DNA from 3 places in the Rhizobium sp. NXC14 genome. Region 2 is predicted to be linked to each of the others. Evidence: predicted binding sites of a transcription regulator. Region 2 holds the regulator's gene; each other region holds the start of a gene.
The links. The regulator PhoB, encoded in region 2, activates phosphate uptake and scavenging genes when phosphate is short. The targets are predictions, from matches to a motif close to TGTCATNNANCTGTCAT.

Region 1 (5,844 bases), 1.7 Mb from region 2:
CGGACGATCCGCGAAAGGGAAAAGGGGCAGGGCCACCGGGTGCCGATCATCGGCGTTACCGCCCATGCCCTTGAAAGCGACCGCGAAGCCTGCCTCGACGCCGGCATGGACGATTACATGTCGAAGCCGATCAGCCCTGAACTTCTGGAGGAGAAGATCCGGCAATGGCTCGGCAAGGATGAGCTGCAGCCGGAGCGCACGAGTTACTGATCTCCATCGAGTAGCAGTCGTAGGGCTTACCGAGCAGGTGCCTTAATGCCGCAGAGCATTTCGCGCTTGCCGGCGAAGCCCCGGCGGCGTTCGACTGCAAAGCCGGCGGCGATGAGGTTGCGGCGAACGAAGCCGGCCGCGGCGTAAGTTGCGAAGGTGCCGCCGGCCACAGTCTTTTCGTTGACCTCACGCAGCAGTTCCTCCGACCACATGTCGCCGTTGCGCGAGGGCGCGAAACCGTCGAGATACCAGGCGTTGAAGCCCGGCTTTGCCGCTGCGACGCCGTCGAGTGCCGCACCGCAGACGACGCTGAGCCGCGTTTGGGCATCGAGATCGAGCGAGACGGTTCCGGCTGGCGTTTGCGGCCAGGCCGCCGTCAGCGCCTCGCATTCCGCGTCGATCTCCGGCCAATGCGACAGCGCCCGGCCGATCTCTTCGCCGCGCATCGGATGGAGTTCGAAGGAGATGAAATGCAGGTGCTGGCCGTGTTCACGGTGAAGCTTCCATTGCCGCCAGGTCTCGGCGAAATTCAGGCCGGTGCCGAAGCCGAGTTCCCCGATCATGAATTCCTGCCTGCCGGCCCAGCGCTCCGGCAGGCCGTTGCCGGCGAGGAAGACATGGCCGCATTCCAGCCGGCCATCGGTCTGGCAATAAAAATGATCGCCAAAGACGGTGGAATAGGGCATATCGCCGTCGCGCCATTCGAGCGGCTGCGGCGCGCCCGCGCCAATCTGATCGGGGTTCACGTCTCTCATGGAAAAAGCCGATAGTCCTCAGCCGACGTCCGGTCAATCTTCTTGCGACTTGCTGATCGTCGGCGGCGGCATCATGGGTCTCTGGGCGGCCATTCATGCCGAACGCCGCGGTATCAGCACCGTCCTCGCCGACGGCGGCAGATTGGGCGGAGGCGCGAGCGGCGGACTGCTAGGCGCGCTGATGCCGCATATGCCGGACCGGTGGTCGGAGAAAAAGCAATTCCAGTTCGATGCGCTGGTCTCGCTCGAAACCGAAATTGCGGCGCTTGAAGCAGAAACCGGGCTGTCGGCCGGCTACAACAGGTCGGGGCGGCTGATCCCGTTGCCGAAACCGCATCTCAAGCGCATCGCCCGCGGCCATTCCGAAGATGCGGAGCGCCATTGGCGGACCGGCGAACGCCGCTTCCACTGGCATGTCATCGACAGGCCGCCGGTCGATGGTTGGCCTGACGCATCTGCCGGCGAAAGTGGCTTCGTGCACGATACGCTCGCCGCCCGTGTTGCGCCCCGCTCCTTGATCTCAGCGCTCATCGCATTGCTGCGGCGGGCAAAACATGTGCGCATCATGGAAAATGCTGTTGTCTCCGATCTCAATCCCGATCGCGGGACGGCCGAGATCGGCGGCGAAATCATCACGTACGGCCGCTGCATCCTGGCCGCCGGCCATCAGTCCTTTCCCGCGCTGCAGCGGCTGACGCCGGGCTTGAAGCAGCCGCTCGGCCAGCCGGTGAAAGGGCAGGCGGCGCTGTTGAAAGCAGATGTCGACCCGGCGTTGCCGACGATCTTCCTCGATGGACTCTATATCGTCGCGCATGAGGGGGGGCATGCGGCGGTCGGCAGCACCAGCGAGAACCGTTTCGACGACCCCCTCTCGACCGATGCACAGCTCGACGCGTTAATCGCGGCGGCGCGGGCGATCGTGCCGGCGCTCCGCAGCGCCCCTGTCATCGAACGTTGGGCGGGGCTTCGCCCGAAAGCCATCGACCGCGATCCAATGATCGGCCGCCATCCCATCCATCCCCGACTGATCGCACTGACCGGCGGTTTCAAGGTCAGCTTCGGGCTGGCCCATCGGCTGGCGGAGGCTGCGGTTTGTATGGCAGGCGACACAGATTGCGAATTTTCGCTGCCGGAAAGCTTCGCGATATCAAGCCATATCGCTGTCGCTTCACGTTAAACGTGAATTAGATACAGCTGCGTTTCGTTATTCTGTCATGCAAATCACCTATCTGCTTGCGCATCGGCAGCGCCGGATTTTCCCGGCGCTCACTTCCTTCATGGAGGAAATTGCATGCGCTATGCCATTTGCTTCACGCCTCCGGCGAGCGACCCCTTGTCGCTCGTGGCCGCTAATTGGCTTGGCCGAAACGTGTTTTCAGGCGATATGGTGGAGCCTCCGGCCGTCCGCGGCCTCGGCATTCATGAGATCGCCTTTTATACTGCGGTGCCGCGGCGCTATGGTTTTCACGGCGTTCTGAAAGCGCCTTTTCGCCTCTCCGCCGAGACGTCCGAATCGCAACTCCTGCGCGATCTCATGCGTTTTGCCGGAACATATGCTCCCTTCCAGATCCCAGGTCTCGAAATCGCCCGGCTCGGCAATTTCTACAGCCTGGTGCCGAGCGCCCCCTGTGAGCGGATCCAGTATCTGGCTTCGGCGATCGTTCAGGAGTTCGATCGTTTCCGGGCGCCGCTGAGTGAAGCCGATATCGAACGCAGCGATCCCGACGGATTGTCGGCGGCGCAATTCGCTAATCTGCATCGTTGGGGCAATCCCTATGTGATGGAGGAGTTCCGCTTCCATATGCCGGTGACAGGCCCCATCCACACGATCGACATGCCCCGCATCGAGCCAGTGCTGGGAACGATCTTCGAGCCCGTCTTGAGGGAGCCGGTGATCGTTTCGAATGTCGCTTTGATGATCGAGGAGGGCACTGGCGGTCCCTTCCGCGTTCACTCGCTCCACCCGATGGGCAAGGTCAGCGCGCGCAGGATCGCCTGAGCAGATGTCGATCTAACCGGTTGTTTTAAAAAGAGAAATGCTCCTGTGCAGTTTCCGTCTCGACATTCCGGCTGCGGATGATACCGTTCCTTCGTCTTTTCAGAAGGTGATTTGATGGTATCCGAGACCTACCCGCGCAATCTCGTCGGCTACGGGCGTCAGACGCCCGATCCGAAGTGGCCGGGCGACGCCCGCGTCGCCGTGCAGTTCGTCATCAATTACGAGGAGGGCGGCGAAAGCTGCATCCTCGAAGGCGATCCGGCTTCCGAAAACCTGCTGTCGGAGATTGTCGGTGCGGCGGCCTGGCCGGGGCAGCGCAATCTCAACATGGAATCGATCTACGAGTATGGTTCGCGCGCCGGGTTCTGGCGGCTCTGGCGGATGTTCACGGGTCTCAAGGTGCAGGCGACCGTCTATGGCGTGACGCTGGCGATGGCGCGCAACCCCGAAGCCGTCGCGGCCATGAAGGAGGCCGGTTGGGAGATCGCCAGCCACGGTTATCGCTGGCTGGAATACAAGGATTTCCCCGAGGATCTCGAGCGCAAGCATATCCTCGAAGCCGTGCGCCTGCACACCGAACTCACCGGCGAGCGGCCTTTCGGGATGTATCAGGGAAAGCCTTCCGACAACACGCTGCGACTGGTGCAGGAAGAGGGCGGTTTCCTCTATTCCTCCGATTCCTATGCCGACGACCTGCCTTATTGGGTGAAGGGCGTCGACGGGAAACCCTTCCTGATCATCCCCTATACGCTCGAAACCAATGACATGCGATTTGCCACACCGCAGGGTTTCAATGCCGGCGACCAGTTCTTCACCTATCTCAAGGACGCTTTCGACACGCTTTACGAGGAAGGCAAGGACGGCAGCCCGAAGATGATGTCGGTCGGCCTGCATTGCCGCCTCGTCGGGCGTCCGGGCCGGGCAGCCTCTCTGAAGCGCTTCATCGAATATGTGTTGAAGCATGACAAGGTCTGGATTCCGCGCCGCATCGAAATCGCCGAGCACTGGCACAAGAATCATCAGCCGGATGCGCTCTGATGTTGTCGCGCGAGGATTTCGTTTCCCGCTTCGGCGGCGTCTTCGAGCATTCGCCTTTCATCGCCGAACGCGCCTATGACGCCGGGGGTCTGAGGGAGCCTTTGACGGCATCAGGCGTGCATGCGGCTCTTGCCGCCGTCTTCCGTGCAGCGAGCCGGGAGGAGCGTCTCGGCGTGCTGCGTGCCCATCCCGATCTTGCCGGGCGTCTGGCGATAGCGGGCGAACTCACGGAGGACAGCCGCAAGGAGCAGGCCGGCGCCGGTCTCGATCGGTTGAGCCCGGCCGAACATGCCCGCTTCACCGAACTTAATGCAGCCTATGTCGAAAAATTCGGCTTTCCCTTCATCATCGCCGTCAGAGGGCTCGACAAGGACGATATCCTTTCGGCCTTCGAAAGGCGGATCGGCAATGACCTGGATGAAGAATTCGCGACCGCCACGACACAGGTCGAACGGATCGCGCTGCTGCGCCTGACATCGATGTTGCCGGAGGGCAAATGAGCGAGCCTCGTGCTATCGACTATCTCAATGAAATGCAGAAGGCGGCAGCCGAAGCACTATACTTCGTGGGCGGAATGGATGAGGCGGCCTTCGCCGAGGATAATCTCACCTTCAAGGCGGTCGCCTTCTGCCACTTCACTATCGGCGCGGCTGCTTCCCGACTGCTCGTAGCCCATCCGGAATTCGCAACCGAGCATCCCACTCTGCCGTGGACGAAAATCTGCGGAACCGGCAACCGTATCCTGGAAGACGTCTTCGCTCTCGATCCCTCGGACATCTGGGATGCAACCTATCGCACGCTGCCGGAACTTCTCGTCGAGATCGACGCTATTCGTCACTGGCACGCCGAAGGTGAGTGAACCCGTTGGCTGATTTTCTCGATATCCGCCCGCTTACCAGATCGGCCTTTGCTCCTTTCGGCGAAGTGATCGAAGCCGATCCAGCCTCGATGCGGCTCATCAACGGCGGCACGACCGAACGCTTCCATGCGCTGGCCACGGCGGAGGCGGCGGGCGAGGGCGCGCGCGTCATCATCAATCTCTTTCGCGGCCAGCCGCGCAGCTTCCCTTATAACGTCGACATGATGGAACGCCATCCCTTCGGGAGCCAGAGTTTCTCGCCGATCTCCGGCCGCCCATTCCTCGTCGTCGTCTCCGAGGACGAGGGCGGACGTCCGGGCAGGCCGCAGGTGTTTTTCGCGCGCGGAGACCAGGGTGTGAACTACCGCCGCAATGTCTGGCATCATCCGCTGATGGCGCTCGGCCAAACCTCCGATTTCCTGGTCGTCGACCGCGACGGCCCTGGCAATAATCTGGAGGAATTCTTCTTCGACCCCCCCTATGTCATCAAAGAGCCAGGCCCATGACCGGACTGACGACACATGTGCTCGACACCGCCCTTGGCAAGCCCGCCAATGGGCTCAGGATCGATCTTTTCCAGCTCGACGGCGAGATCCGCAGACATCTGAAAACGGTGGAGACCAATGCGGACGGCCGAGTCGACGGTGGCCCGATCCTTGCGGGCGAAAATTTTCACGTAGGCATCTACGAGCTGGTCTTCCACGCCGGCGAGTATCTCAGGGCCTGCGGCACGCCGCTGCCGCATCCGGCCTTCCTGGATCTCGTGCCGATCCGCTTCGGCATCGCCGATGTCACGGCGCATTACCATGTGCCGCTCCTGCTTTCGCCTTACGGCTATTCAACCTATCGCGGCAGCTAAATGAGGTTTGCTGCGATCGCCGATATTCACGGCAACCATCTTGCACTCGAGGCGGTGCTTGCAGATATCCGGGCTCAGGGCATCGAGGACGTCGTCAATCTCGGCGATTTCTTCAGCGGGCCGC
Region 2 (5,844 bases):
CAGATCAACCCTTTCGAGCCGATGACCACGGTGACCGTCAAGATCGTCAACCAGCTGACGGGCGACCTTGAGTTCACCTCGCCGCAGACGCTGGTTGCCTTCGCGCTTGGCATCACGCTGTTCTGCATCACGCTTTGCCTCAACATCTATGCGCTCTACATCGTGCGCAAATACCGGGAGCAGTACGAATGACGAATATTGTTTCTCCCGCCATCGGTGCCACCGTTTCCAAAGTGCCGGCCCGCCGTGATATCGGCATCAAGCGCCGCTATGCCGCCGAGCGCCGGTTCCAGGCCTACGGTATCGCCGCCATCGCCTTCGGCCTTATCTTCCTCTTCGTCCTGCTGTGGACGGTGATCGGCAAAGGCTACACCGCCTTCCAACAGACGACGATCACCCTGCCGGTCGAATTCGCCGAAAAGACGATCGATCCGAACAGCAAGCGGGCGACCGATCCTTCGGTGCTGATTGCCGCCAACTATCCGGTTCTGCTGCGCGACGCGATCGTCAAGCAGCTGAACATCAATGCATCGAGCCGTCCGGATGTGCGCGATGCAACCGCCATGCTCTCCAAGAGCGCGCCGATCCAGCTGCGCGATCTGGTCGTCGCCGATCCCTCGATCATCGGCAAGACCGTCAACGTCACCCTGCTCGCCGATGCCAATATCGATAGCGCCAACAAGGGCCAGATCGATCTTTCCGTCGATGAGAAGAACCGCAAGGTCAACGACAAGCAGGTCAACTGGATGAACCAGCTGAAGGCGAGCGGCGCTCTTCAGAAGCAGTTCAACACCGGCCTCTTCGTCAACGGCAATTCCAGCCGTCCGGAGGCCGCCGGTCTCGGCGTCGCCCTCATCGGCTCGCTCTACCTGATGCTGATCGTGCTGGTTCTGTCGCTGCCGATCGGCGTCGCCGCTTCGATCTATCTCGAGGAGTTTGCGCCGAAGAACAGGCTGACGGACCTGATCGAGGTCAACATCAACAACCTCGCAGCCGTCCCGTCGATCGTCTACGGTCTGCTCGGCCTTTCCGTCTTCATCAACTTCATCGGCCTGCCGCGCTCGGCTTCTCTGGTAGGCGGCCTGGTGCTGACGCTGATGACCCTGCCGACGATCATCATCGCCACCCGCGCGGCCCTGCGCGCCGTGCCGCCTTCGATCCGCGCCGCAGCTCTCGGCCTCGGCGCCTCGAAGATGCAGATGGTGTTCCACCACGTCCTGCCGCTTGCCATGCCCGGCATCCTCACCGGCACGATCATCGGCCTGGCGCACGCGCTCGGCGAAACCGCGCCGCTGCTCTTGATCGGCATGGTCGCCTTCGTCGCCAATGCGCCCGCGACACCGCTCGAGCCCTCGACGGCCTTGCCCGTGCAGGTCTATATGTGGGCGAACGAGGCCGAACGTGCCTTCGTGGAGCGTACTTCGGGTGCCATCATCGTCCTGCTCCTGTTCCTGGTCGTCATGAACATGGGCGCCATCCTCTTGCGTCGTCGCTTCGAGCGCCGCTGGTAAACGGAGTTAAACATCATGAACATGCTGACGGAAGCTGCAGTTGAAAAGGCGCTGGATCAGAAGATGAGCAACGTCCCGTATAAAATGATCGGACAGGATGTCTCCGTATACTACGGCGAGAAGCGCGCGCTTTTCGACGTGAACCTGAACATCCGCGAAAACACCGTAACCGCCCTGATCGGCCCCTCGGGCTGCGGCAAGTCGACCTTCCTGCGAAGCCTGAACCGCATGAACGACACGATCGAGGGGTGCCGCGTTACCGGCAAGATCACGCTCGACAGCGACGATATCTATGATCCGGATATCGACGTCGTCGAACTTCGCGCCCGCGTCGGCATGGTTTTCCAGAAGCCGAACCCATTCCCCAAGTCGATCTATGAAAACGTCTCCTACGGCCCCCGCATCCACGGTCTCGCCAAGTCGAAGGCCGATCTCGACCAGATCGTCGAGAGCAGCCTGCAGCGCGCCGGCCTCTGGAACGAGGTCAAGGACCGCGTGCACGAATCCGGCACGGGCCTCTCCGGCGGTCAGCAGCAGCGCCTGTGCATTGCCCGCGCCGTTGCCGTCAGCCCGGAAGTCATCCTGATGGACGAGCCCTGCTCGGCCCTTGACCCGATCGCCACCGCCAAGGTCGAGGAGCTGATCCACGAGCTCCGCGAAAACTATACGATCGTCATCGTCACCCACTCCATGCAGCAGGCCGCGCGCGTCTCGCAGCGCACCGCCATGTTCCACCTCGGCAATCTTGTCGAGGAGAACGACACCGACAAGATGTTCACCAATCCGGACGATCCCCGTACCCAGGACTACATCATGGGTCGCTTCGGCTGATCACGGCCATCCGAAGCCTTCCCCTTATTCGAGGACAAAGCCCCATGGCATCGACACATATTTATTCTGCCTATGATGATGATCTGAAGTTCCTTTCCAGGCGGATTTCCGAAATGGGCGGCCTGGCCGAACAGATGGTCGCCGAATCGGTCCGGGCGCTGGTCAACGGCGATACCGCGCTGGCGCAGAAGGTCATCTCCGACGACGTGATCCTCGATCATACCGAGCGCGAAATCGGCGACAAGGCGATCGTCACCATCGCCCGCCGTCAGCCGATGGCGGCGGACCTGCGCGAAATCATGGGTTCGATCCGCATCGCCGCCGATCTCGAACGCGTCGGCGACCTCGGCAAGAACACCGCCAAGCGCGTCATCGCCGTGCAGAGCACCGGCGTGCCCCGCAAGCTCGCCCGCGGTCTCGAGCATCTCTCCGAGCTGGCGCTTGTCCAGCTCAAGGAAGTGCTCGACGTCTATACGACACGCGCTGCCGACAAGGCGACCGCCATCCGCGAACGCGACAACGAGATCGACGCCATGTACACCTCGCTGTTCCGCGAGCTCTTGACCTACATGATGGAAGATCCGCGCAACATCACGAGCTGCACGCATCTGCTCTTCTGCGCCAAGAACATCGAACGCATCGGCGACCATGCCACCAACATCGCCGAGACGATCTACTACATGGCAACAGGCGCCCAGCCGGAAGGTGATCGCCCGAAGGATGACAGCGCCAACACCGTCGGCGCCGCGACGGAATAATCCTTCCAAGATTGCGTGCGCGCCCGTTCGGGGCGCGCAAAGAGGTCGCAGCCAATTTCTGAATTTGCGCAGGACGCCTGCTTAGACCCCGAGTTTAAGGCTTGTGCGCGAGGAGACGGACACGCATGATCCCGAGAGTCGCAGTTGTTGAAGACGAGGAAGCGCTCAGCGTGCTCCTTCGCTATAATCTCGAAGCCGAAGGCTTCGAGGTCGATACCATCCTGCGCGGCGACGAGGCCGAAATCAGGCTTCAGGAGCGCACGCCCGACCTGCTCATCCTCGACTGGATGCTGCCCGGCGTCTCCGGCATCGAACTCTGCCGGCGCCTGCGCATGCGGCCGGAAACCGAGCGACTGCCGATCATCATGCTGACGGCGCGCGGCGAGGAGAGCGAGCGTGTGCGCGGACTGTCCACCGGCGCCGACGATTATGTCGTCAAGCCCTTCTCGACCCCCGAACTCGTCGCCCGCGTCAAGGCGATGCTGCGCCGTGCCCGCCCCGAGGTGCTGTCCTCGGTGCTGAAATGCGGCGATATCGAGCTCGACCGCGAAACCCATCGCGTCCACCGCAAGAGCCGCGAAGTCCGCCTCGGCCCGACCGAATTTCGCCTGCTGGAATTCCTGATGTCGTCGCCGGGCCGGGTCTTTTCCCGCTCGCAGCTGCTCGACGGCGTCTGGGGTCACGACATCTATGTCGACGAACGAACCGTCGACGTCCATGTCGGACGCCTGCGCAAGGCGCTGAACTTCTCCAACATGCAGGACGTCATCCGCACCGTCCGCGGCGCCGGCTATTCTATGGAAGCCTGAGGCTGAGGGAGTGTGTGAGATGGGCGTTCCCGCCAAACGCACGGCAGTACGGCTTGTGAGGCCCCCCTTGCCGTCGTCGATCGCAGCCGCTTCTTCGCCAGCGTCATTGCGCCGGCGAGGCTTATGCGTCTCGGCACCACCTTTCCATCGCGCCTGCAGAGCCGACTTGTCCCGGCATCACCTCTCCTCCGTCATCCCAGGGCTTGACCCTGGGATCCATCGGGCCGGCGCTGCGGGAACAGGGATGCATCCAACTGCAGGGAAATTATCGAAGCCGAGTGCTTGGTTGTCGATCCCAGGGTCAAGCCGGGTCAAGCCCCGGGATGACGGAGCGTGTGGTTGGCGCTCTCGCCAAACGCGCCGGTGGTGCAACCTGTAGCACCCGTTTTTGCCGCCGATCCATCGCCGCTGCAGAACCAGCTTCATCGCACTGGCGTGGCTTATCTGTCCAGGCACCACTTCTCCTCCAAGCCCCGGGATGACGGAGTGTGGGGTTGGCTTGGTTGCTAAACGCAAAGGTCACTTCCCCAATCGAATAAAAAAACGGGCCACTCGGCCCGTTTCTCGTTCTCGGCAATACCTGTCCGCTCAGCTGACCCGTGCCGCGGCCCGGCGCCTTTCGTTGATCGGCTGATAGGCAAGCTTCTGATGATAGCTGCAATAGGGCGAATTGTCGGGGGACTCGCAGCCGCAGAAATGGAAATCTTCCTTGAGCGGGTCGCCGACCGGCCATTTGCAGGTGCGTTCGGTGAGCTCCGTCAGGCCGAGGCGGCGAGAAATCGGCACGACCACATTGCCGGCCGGCACATATTCCATTTCCTCGACGGCATCGACCTCGATCTCTTCCTTCAGCATCGTTGCGCCCTGTTGACGGGTCACGGTGCGGGTGGTGATCCGGGAGGCGTAGTTCGGCGCGCGCGGCGCGGCTGTCTGGCGCTTCGGCGTGCGCGCCGCGGTGGCCGTGCCGCCGGCCTTGGCGCGGCCGGGAAGGCTGAGCCTGTGCACCTTGCCGATAACGGCATTTCGGCTGACGCCGCCAAGCTGCGCAGCAATCTGGCTGGCGCTCAGTCCTTCGGCCCAAAGCTTCTTGAGTTTCTCGACCCGCTCGTCTGTCCAGTTCATGCCCTGTCTCCACCTTTTGCGTTGGTGATGGCAGAATCCCTCACCGTTGTCCCGGAAGCCTCCGAAACAAGAAACGCTTGATCAATTTTGGTGACTAGTTCCGCCGCATGCAGTCTAGTAATTGAACTTTAACCTAGTGTGAGGCTGACTCCGTGACAAGAGTCGCGGGAATCCGGATGAATCGAATTTCAAGTTTTCCCCAACTTGCTGCCTCTGCGTGGCATTTCTGCAATAATGCCTGTTGAAGGCCGAAAGTGCCGCTGCACAAGCTTGCTGCATAGGCTAAGGCGCCAGTTTTGTTGACATTGCAGCGCGAAAAGGAAATAGTACCGCTCGCCGCCGAAAGGCGGCATTTTTGATTTTTTGGACCTGGTTTTGTTAGCCGGAGTCCGTGCAAGACAACATTGAACGGGAGACCCGCGCCATGGCTGAAGCCGCGCCGCTTTATGACACCTATTCTCGCGCCCCGCTGCGGTTCGAGCGAGGCGAGGGCGTATGGCTGATCACCGAGAGCGGCGAGCGCTATCTCGATTTCGGCGCCGGTGTCGCCGTCACCTCCGTCGGCCATGGCAACCCGCATGTGGTCGCGGCGCTGAAGGAGCAGGCCGACAAGGTCTGGCACCTCTCCAACATCTATGAGATCCCCGGCCAGGAGCGCCTCGCCAAGCGCCTGACGGACGCTACCTTCGCCGATAAGGTGTTCTTCACCAATTCTGGCGCCGAGGCGCTCGAATGCGCCATCAAGACCGCGCGCCGCTACCAGTTTTCCAAGGGGCATCCCGAGCGGTTCCATATCATCACCTTCGAGGGTGC
Region 3 (5,844 bases), 2.0 Mb from region 2:
AGATTATCCCAGATATCGTAAGTCATCTTGCCGATCGGCGCCAAGATGCGCGCGGCAAGCGAGACCTTCTCCTTCTGTTCCGGCTCCGGTTTGGCCGGTTCCTCGGAAAACATCTCCAGCATTTCATCGATATGCGGATTGGTGCCGACGAAGCGCACCGTGCGCCCGGCTGCTTCCTCATCCTTCTTTAGGCGGCAAAGAAGCCAAATGCCGGCGGTATCGATCTCCGATATATCAGAGAGGTCGAGCGTCAGATTGCCGGTCTTCTCTCGCCGAAGCTTTTCGAAGTCGCGCAGCACAAGATGCACATAGGCGCTGCGCCAATTGCCGCTGAGACGAACATGCTGCCCCGAACCATCTGGCCGGTCGTCCACTTGCAGTGAGGCGGCGTTGCGATTCTCGGCGTTCAAGATACTTGTGTCTTTCAAGGCTTACGGCGACATTGCCGACTCGCGAAGCGGATCGCCGCCGGCGCGTCAATATACAGAAGCAACGTCCAATTTCCATGCTCGCAGGATAGCAATAATGCCGCGCACCCTCGATATCCAGATGAATTCCTTTCCGATTGCCGGGACCTTCACCATCTCGCGCGGCGCAAAGACTAAGGCCGAGGTCATTAGCTGCGAAGTCACGGAAGAAGGCGCGCAAGGGCATGGCGAATGCGTGCCCTACCGCCGCTACTGCGAGACCATGGAGAGCGTCTTGGCCCAGATCGAGGCAGCGCGCCCGCTGATCGAATCCGGCATTTCGCGCGACGACCTCTTGTCGGCGATGACGCCGGGTGCCGCACGCAACGCCGTGGATTGCGCTCTCTGGGATCTCGAAGCAAAACGGACGGGCCAAACGGTCGCCGCCCGCCTCGGCCTCACGGCGCTCAAACCGCTCACGACAGCCTACACCATCTCGCTCGGCGAGCCGCAAGTGATGGCCGCGCAGGCGCGCGAACATGCCGGTCGCGCTCTGCTCAAGGTCAAGGTGGGAACCAGCGACGATGAAAGCCGCATCCGCGCAGTCCGCGCGGCCGCACCCGATGCTGCGATCATTCTCGACGCCAATGAGGGCTGGCCGGAGGCGGTGCTGGAACGTCATCTGCAGATCGCCGCGGAGGCGGGCGTTGCCCTCGTCGAGCAACCGTTGCCGGCAGGCCGCGATGCGCTGCTTGCCGAAATCCGCCGCCCGTTGCTCGTCTGCGCCGACGAGAGTGTGCATCACACCGGAGACCTCGCAAGCCTTGCCGACCGTTATGATGCGATCAATATCAAGCTCGACAAGACAGGCGGCCTCACCGAGGCCTTGGCGATGAAGGCCGAAGCGGTGAGGCTCGGCTTTTCGATCATGATCGGTTGCATGGTCGGGACTTCGCTTGCGATGGCGCCAGCCGTGCTGCTCGCGCAGGATGCCGATTTCGTCGATCTCGACGGCCCGCTGCTGCTTGCCCGCGACCGCCAACCCGGCCTGCGCTACGCCGCTTCCCTGGTCTTTCCGCCGGAAAGCACCCTCTGGGGCTGAAGATAGTAGGCTGAGATGACCAGCCCGAGGCCGGAAAGCGCGACGAGCGCCATGACGTAATAGCTGACAAAGCCGAGCCAGGCGTAGAGGTAGCCCGAAGCGATGGTCATCAACCCCATCGCCATGCCGACATAGAAGAAATAGGCGCCCTGCGCCGAGGCCTCCTGCGTTTCCTGCACCGTCGCCACGATTCTCCGCTGCACGCCGGTATGCACGAAGGCATAGGTGAAGCCGTGGAAACATTGCAGCAGGAAGAAGCCGGCAAAGCCGGCATTCATGGGAAACAGGATCCAGCGGCAGACGCTGATGGCGCAGCCGAAGCGGATCAATGTCCAGGCATTGAAGCGCCGATTGAGACGCTTCGATAGAAAGAACACCGTCACCTCCGAAGCAACGCCGGCGCTCCAGAGCAAGCCGACCTCGGTGCCGGAAAAGCCGAGCTGATGCCAATAAATCGAGGAAAAAGCATTGAGCACCGCGTGGCTCGACTGCTGGATGGCAACTCCGATCAGGAGCAGCAGCAAATGTGGTTCGCGCAACCCGCTGCCGGTGGCGGCCGGCAGGTCGATCGGCTGGCCGCGCCGCCGTGTGGGCCCGATCCGCGGACAGAAGATCGCCATCGCCACCATCATCGTGAAGCCGAACACCATGACGACGAGCACCATGCCGCCGCCCCCCCGGCCGATCAGCTGACCGCCGAGGAGCGTCGAGACGATGAAGGCAATCGAGCCCCATACGCGCATCGACCCATAATCGAGCCCCCAGCGGCGCACGCCTGAAATGACGATCGATTCGACCACGGGCACATAGGGCGCAAAGGTGGCGCCCTGCAGCGCGAAGATGATTGTCACCGGCCAAAAGCTGGTCGTCCAGTAAAGCGCGATCGCCGTCAGCAGCGACAGGCCACCCGACCAGAGCAGCACGGTCGAGCGCTCCTTCATGCGGTCGGCGATCATGGCGACGACAGGTGCTACCAGGACTCGAACCACCATCGGTATGGCGAGAATAATGCCGATTTCACGGTCACTGAAACTATGGGTTTGCAGCCAAACCGGGAAAAATGGCAGCACGACGCCATTGACGAGCAGCGGCGCGCAATAGGACAGCGCGCTGAGCAGCCGGAAGCGCGGCGGCGCTCCCTCACCCGAAGAATGTTGAGCGGGAATCATCGGTGGACCTGAAGGAAACTAGATGTTTTCCTAACACACCACCCCGGGGCGCGACCATTGCGAGAAATAGCCGTCCGGAAACGTTTTAGAAAATAAATTGGGCCTGTTACCTCGCGGTAACGGCTAAATTGCCGGCGAGCCGCCGCGACTGCGACGGCTGTAAAATCACGCTGCCTGCGCGGCGAGTTCCGCCTCTTCGAGACGCTCGACTGCGGTAAGCGCCGGCACTGCGCTAGCAAGCGCTCGCCAGGTGATCAGCTCGAACGTGCCGTCCTCATGCTCTGCAACCGCTGTGCAGCTTTCCACCCAGTCGCCAGTGTTGATGTAGCGGATGCCGTCCATCTCCTGGATGACGGCGTGGTGGATGTGGCCGCAGATCACCCCGTCGGCTCCGCTCTTGCGCGCCTCTTCAGCCACGACGCGTTCGAACTCGCCGATGAAATTGACCGCATGCTTGACCTGCAGCTTCGCCCAGGCGGAAAACGACCAATATGGCATGCCAAGGCGACGGCGGACGGCGGCGAGCAGGATGTTGATGCGGATTGCCGTATCATAGGCCCAGTCACCGAGATAGGCGAGCAGGCGGGCGTTGCGGACAACGACGTCGAACTCGTCGCCGTGCAGGATCAGGTATTTCTTGCCGTCCGCGCCGTCATGCATCATGCGCTCGACGACCTCGATGCCGCCGAAATGCATGCCCGGGAAGTCGCGTAGGAATTCGTCGTGATTGCCGGGGATGTAGACGACGCGCGTGCCCTTGCGCGCCTTGCGCAGCAGTTTCTGGACGACGTCGTTGCAGACCTGCGGCCAGTACCAGTTGCGCTTCAGGCGCCAGCCGTCGACGATGTCGCCGACGAGCACGATCGTATCGGCTTCGTGGTAGCGCAGGAAATCCAGCAGGAAATCAGCCTTCGCGGCCTTCGAGCCGAGATGCACATCGGAAATGAAGAGCGTGCGGAAATGTCTGGGTTCCATCATGTCTGTCACGAACAGTGCTCGTGCCCCATCTTTCATCTAGCCTTCCAAAACCAGACTCGTGTTTCAGGAAGATGACAAGCTGGGGAAAAGCCCTGCCAACCCGCCGTTCCGTCTGGATGGTAAACGCAGATCCCATCGTTACGAAGCTCGCAATAGCGACATCGGAAATCCGATTATCGCAATTTCTCCCTGCGAGGTCCTGGGCCTTTCCCGCATGCCGAGAATCAAATTAACAGCAGCTGCCGATCAAGGCGTAACCTGGAGGATATTGATGATGCGCGCCCGAACCGCGACAATAATGATTTCTATGGCACTGCTTGCCGGCTGTGCACCGACGCAGCAGGACTATGATGCAACAGTAACGCTGCTGCAAGGCAGCGCGAGAGCGAGAAACGAGTTCGTCAAAGTGTGCACAAAGGATTTCGATGCAAATGCGCGGCGCGCCGCGGGGATCGTGACAAACGTTTCCGACAATGACGCTCCGAGAATCGCCTGTCAGCGATATCTGACGGCAGCGATCTCCGGTCGCGCTACGTATCAGGATCTGCTCGACATCAAGGCTCACCGGTTTACGCCAAAACTCATCAAGATCTTCCAGGGCCGCTAATAGCCCGGAAGACGCTCTCTCGCTTCTCGATTTGGAACTGAGTGACCAAGATCGACGGGCCAAGCGGATTGGGGGCAAGCGGCGACCAGACGCTACGCCCCTTTTCGGCTGGCAATATTGCCCTGCCGATCGAGCGCGTTCATGATGACAACGATTCCATGTCCGACAAAGCGGGATGGCCGATGCGTCTCTTTCTCGTTCGCCACGGCGAATCCCTCGGCAACATCAACGAACAGGCCTACCGCCAATTCGGCGATCATAATGTGCCGCTGACTGAATGGGGCTATCGCCAGGCGGCTGAGGCAGGCGCTGTCATCGCTTCGTACCTCAAAGGGCTGCCGAGCCAGGGATTCCAGAAGCTGCATATCTGGTATTCGCCGTTTCTGCGCACGCGCCAGAGCAAGGATGCGCTGCTCGAAGCGCTGCCGGAAAACTTCGTCGGCGATGTCAGGGAAGATTATCTTCTGCGCGAGCAGGATTTCGGCCTCTTCACCGAAATCTACGACCGTGCCGAGCAGAAGCAGAAATTCCCCGAGGAGTTCGAAAAATGGGCGAGGCTGCGCAACAATAGCGGCAAGTTCTATGCGCGGCCGCCGGACGGCGAAAGCCGGGCGGACGTGGCGCAGCGGGTGCGTCTCTTCCTTCAGACCGTCATGCGCGAGGCCGAAAACGGCGACCACAACGTCGCGATCGTCGGCCACGGGGTCACCAACCGGGCGATCGAAATGAATTTCCTGCACCACTCCGTCGACTGGTTCGAGCGCTCCGACAATCCTGGGAATTCCGACGTTACGCTGATCGAGGGAACGCGATTGCAGGGCTACGACACGATACCGCTGCACCAGGCCGCCGACCGGCAGCCGGGACAGGAGAACCAACTGCGCGATGCCTATGGCGCTGACGTGACGATGACGCCGAAGCGCGGTGGGTAAACCGCTCCCCACAAGGGACCCTTGTGGGGAGCGGTTTTGGGCGGGGTCTTCTACGCTTCATCTATTCAAGCAGCTCGGACCGCCGCCATCGGCTTCACATTCTGATTCATCCGGAACAAATTGTTCGGATCGTAGCGCAGCTTGATTTCCGAAAGGCGCGCATAATTAGCCCCGTAGGCCATTTCGACCCGGTCGGTCTCGTCCTCAGGCATGAAGTTGATGTAGGCAGTGCCCACAGCATGCGGCTTGGTTGCCTCGAAAAGTTCGCGCGCCCAGCCGATGCAGTTTCCGTCCATCTCGGTTTCCCGCCAGCGTGCATGGACATTCATGACGAAATGCGAACTGCGCTGTGGAAATGCCGTGGCTTCGGTCGGCACGCGGCCGGCGGCGCCGCCGACATGGCCGATGAATATTTCGCATTCCGGCCCTGGCAGCTTCCGCACGGCATTGATGAGAACCTCGATCGCCGCATCGGAAAGGGAGGCGAAATCCTGGCTCTTCCAATAGTTACGGGCGCCGGGCGTTAGAAGCGGGTCGAATGCCTGCTGCCAGCCGATGAACGGCATCGGGCCGACAATGTCGGCGATCGGCTTTCCGATCCCGCGCAACCTCGCCGCCGCCTTTTCGCCCGCCGCCATGTCCCCGCAAT

Region 1: a site for PhoB is predicted at 2,165-2,181, ahead of NXC14_RS16190 (DUF1045 domain-containing protein). Genes of this name have one in related genera too.
Region 3: a site for PhoB is predicted at 3,717-3,733, ahead of NXC14_RS12245 (UDP-2,3-diacylglucosamine diphosphatase). Genes of this name have one in related genera too.

What each region holds. Positions count from the first base shown of each region.
Region 1 is NZ_CP021030.1:3,281,376-3,287,219, reverse strand. Features, by position in the region: gene NXC14_RS16205 (response regulator) at 1-210, shown strand, start outside; gene mnmD (tRNA (5-methylaminomethyl-2-thiouridine)(34)-methyltransferase MnmD) at 237-965, opposite strand; gene NXC14_RS16195 (FAD-binding oxidoreductase) at 964-2,142, shown strand; gene NXC14_RS16190 (DUF1045 domain-containing protein) at 2,257-2,964, shown strand; gene puuE (allantoinase PuuE) at 3,079-4,002, shown strand; gene uraD (2-oxo-4-hydroxy-4-carboxy-5-ureidoimidazoline decarboxylase) at 4,002-4,502, shown strand; gene NXC14_RS16175 (HepT-like ribonuclease domain-containing protein) at 4,499-4,861, shown strand; gene NXC14_RS16170 (ureidoglycolate lyase) at 4,867-5,367, shown strand; gene uraH (hydroxyisourate hydrolase) at 5,364-5,720, shown strand; gene NXC14_RS16160 (metallophosphoesterase family protein) at 5,721-5,844, shown strand, end outside.
Region 2 is NZ_CP021030.1:511,332-517,175, forward strand. Features, by position in the region: gene pstC (phosphate ABC transporter permease subunit PstC) at 1-192, shown strand, start outside; gene pstA (phosphate ABC transporter permease PstA) at 189-1,511, shown strand; gene pstB (phosphate ABC transporter ATP-binding protein PstB) at 1,527-2,342, shown strand; gene phoU (phosphate signaling complex protein PhoU) at 2,387-3,100, shown strand; gene phoB (phosphate regulon transcriptional regulator PhoB) at 3,226-3,909, shown strand; gene NXC14_RS02530 (GcrA family cell cycle regulator) at 4,498-5,031, opposite strand; gene NXC14_RS02535 (aspartate aminotransferase family protein) at 5,456-5,844, shown strand, end outside.
Region 3 is NZ_CP021030.1:2,476,284-2,482,127, forward strand. Features, by position in the region: gene NXC14_RS12230 (MlaE family lipid ABC transporter permease subunit) at 1-428, opposite strand, end outside; gene dgcA (N-acetyl-D-Glu racemase DgcA) at 526-1,509, shown strand; gene NXC14_RS12240 (MFS transporter) at 1,461-2,678, opposite strand; gene NXC14_RS12245 (UDP-2,3-diacylglucosamine diphosphatase) at 2,844-3,656, opposite strand; gene NXC14_RS12250 (hypothetical protein) at 3,931-4,263, shown strand; gene NXC14_RS12255 (phosphoglycerate mutase family protein) at 4,446-5,195, shown strand; gene NXC14_RS12260 (FAD-binding oxidoreductase) at 5,261-5,844, opposite strand, start outside.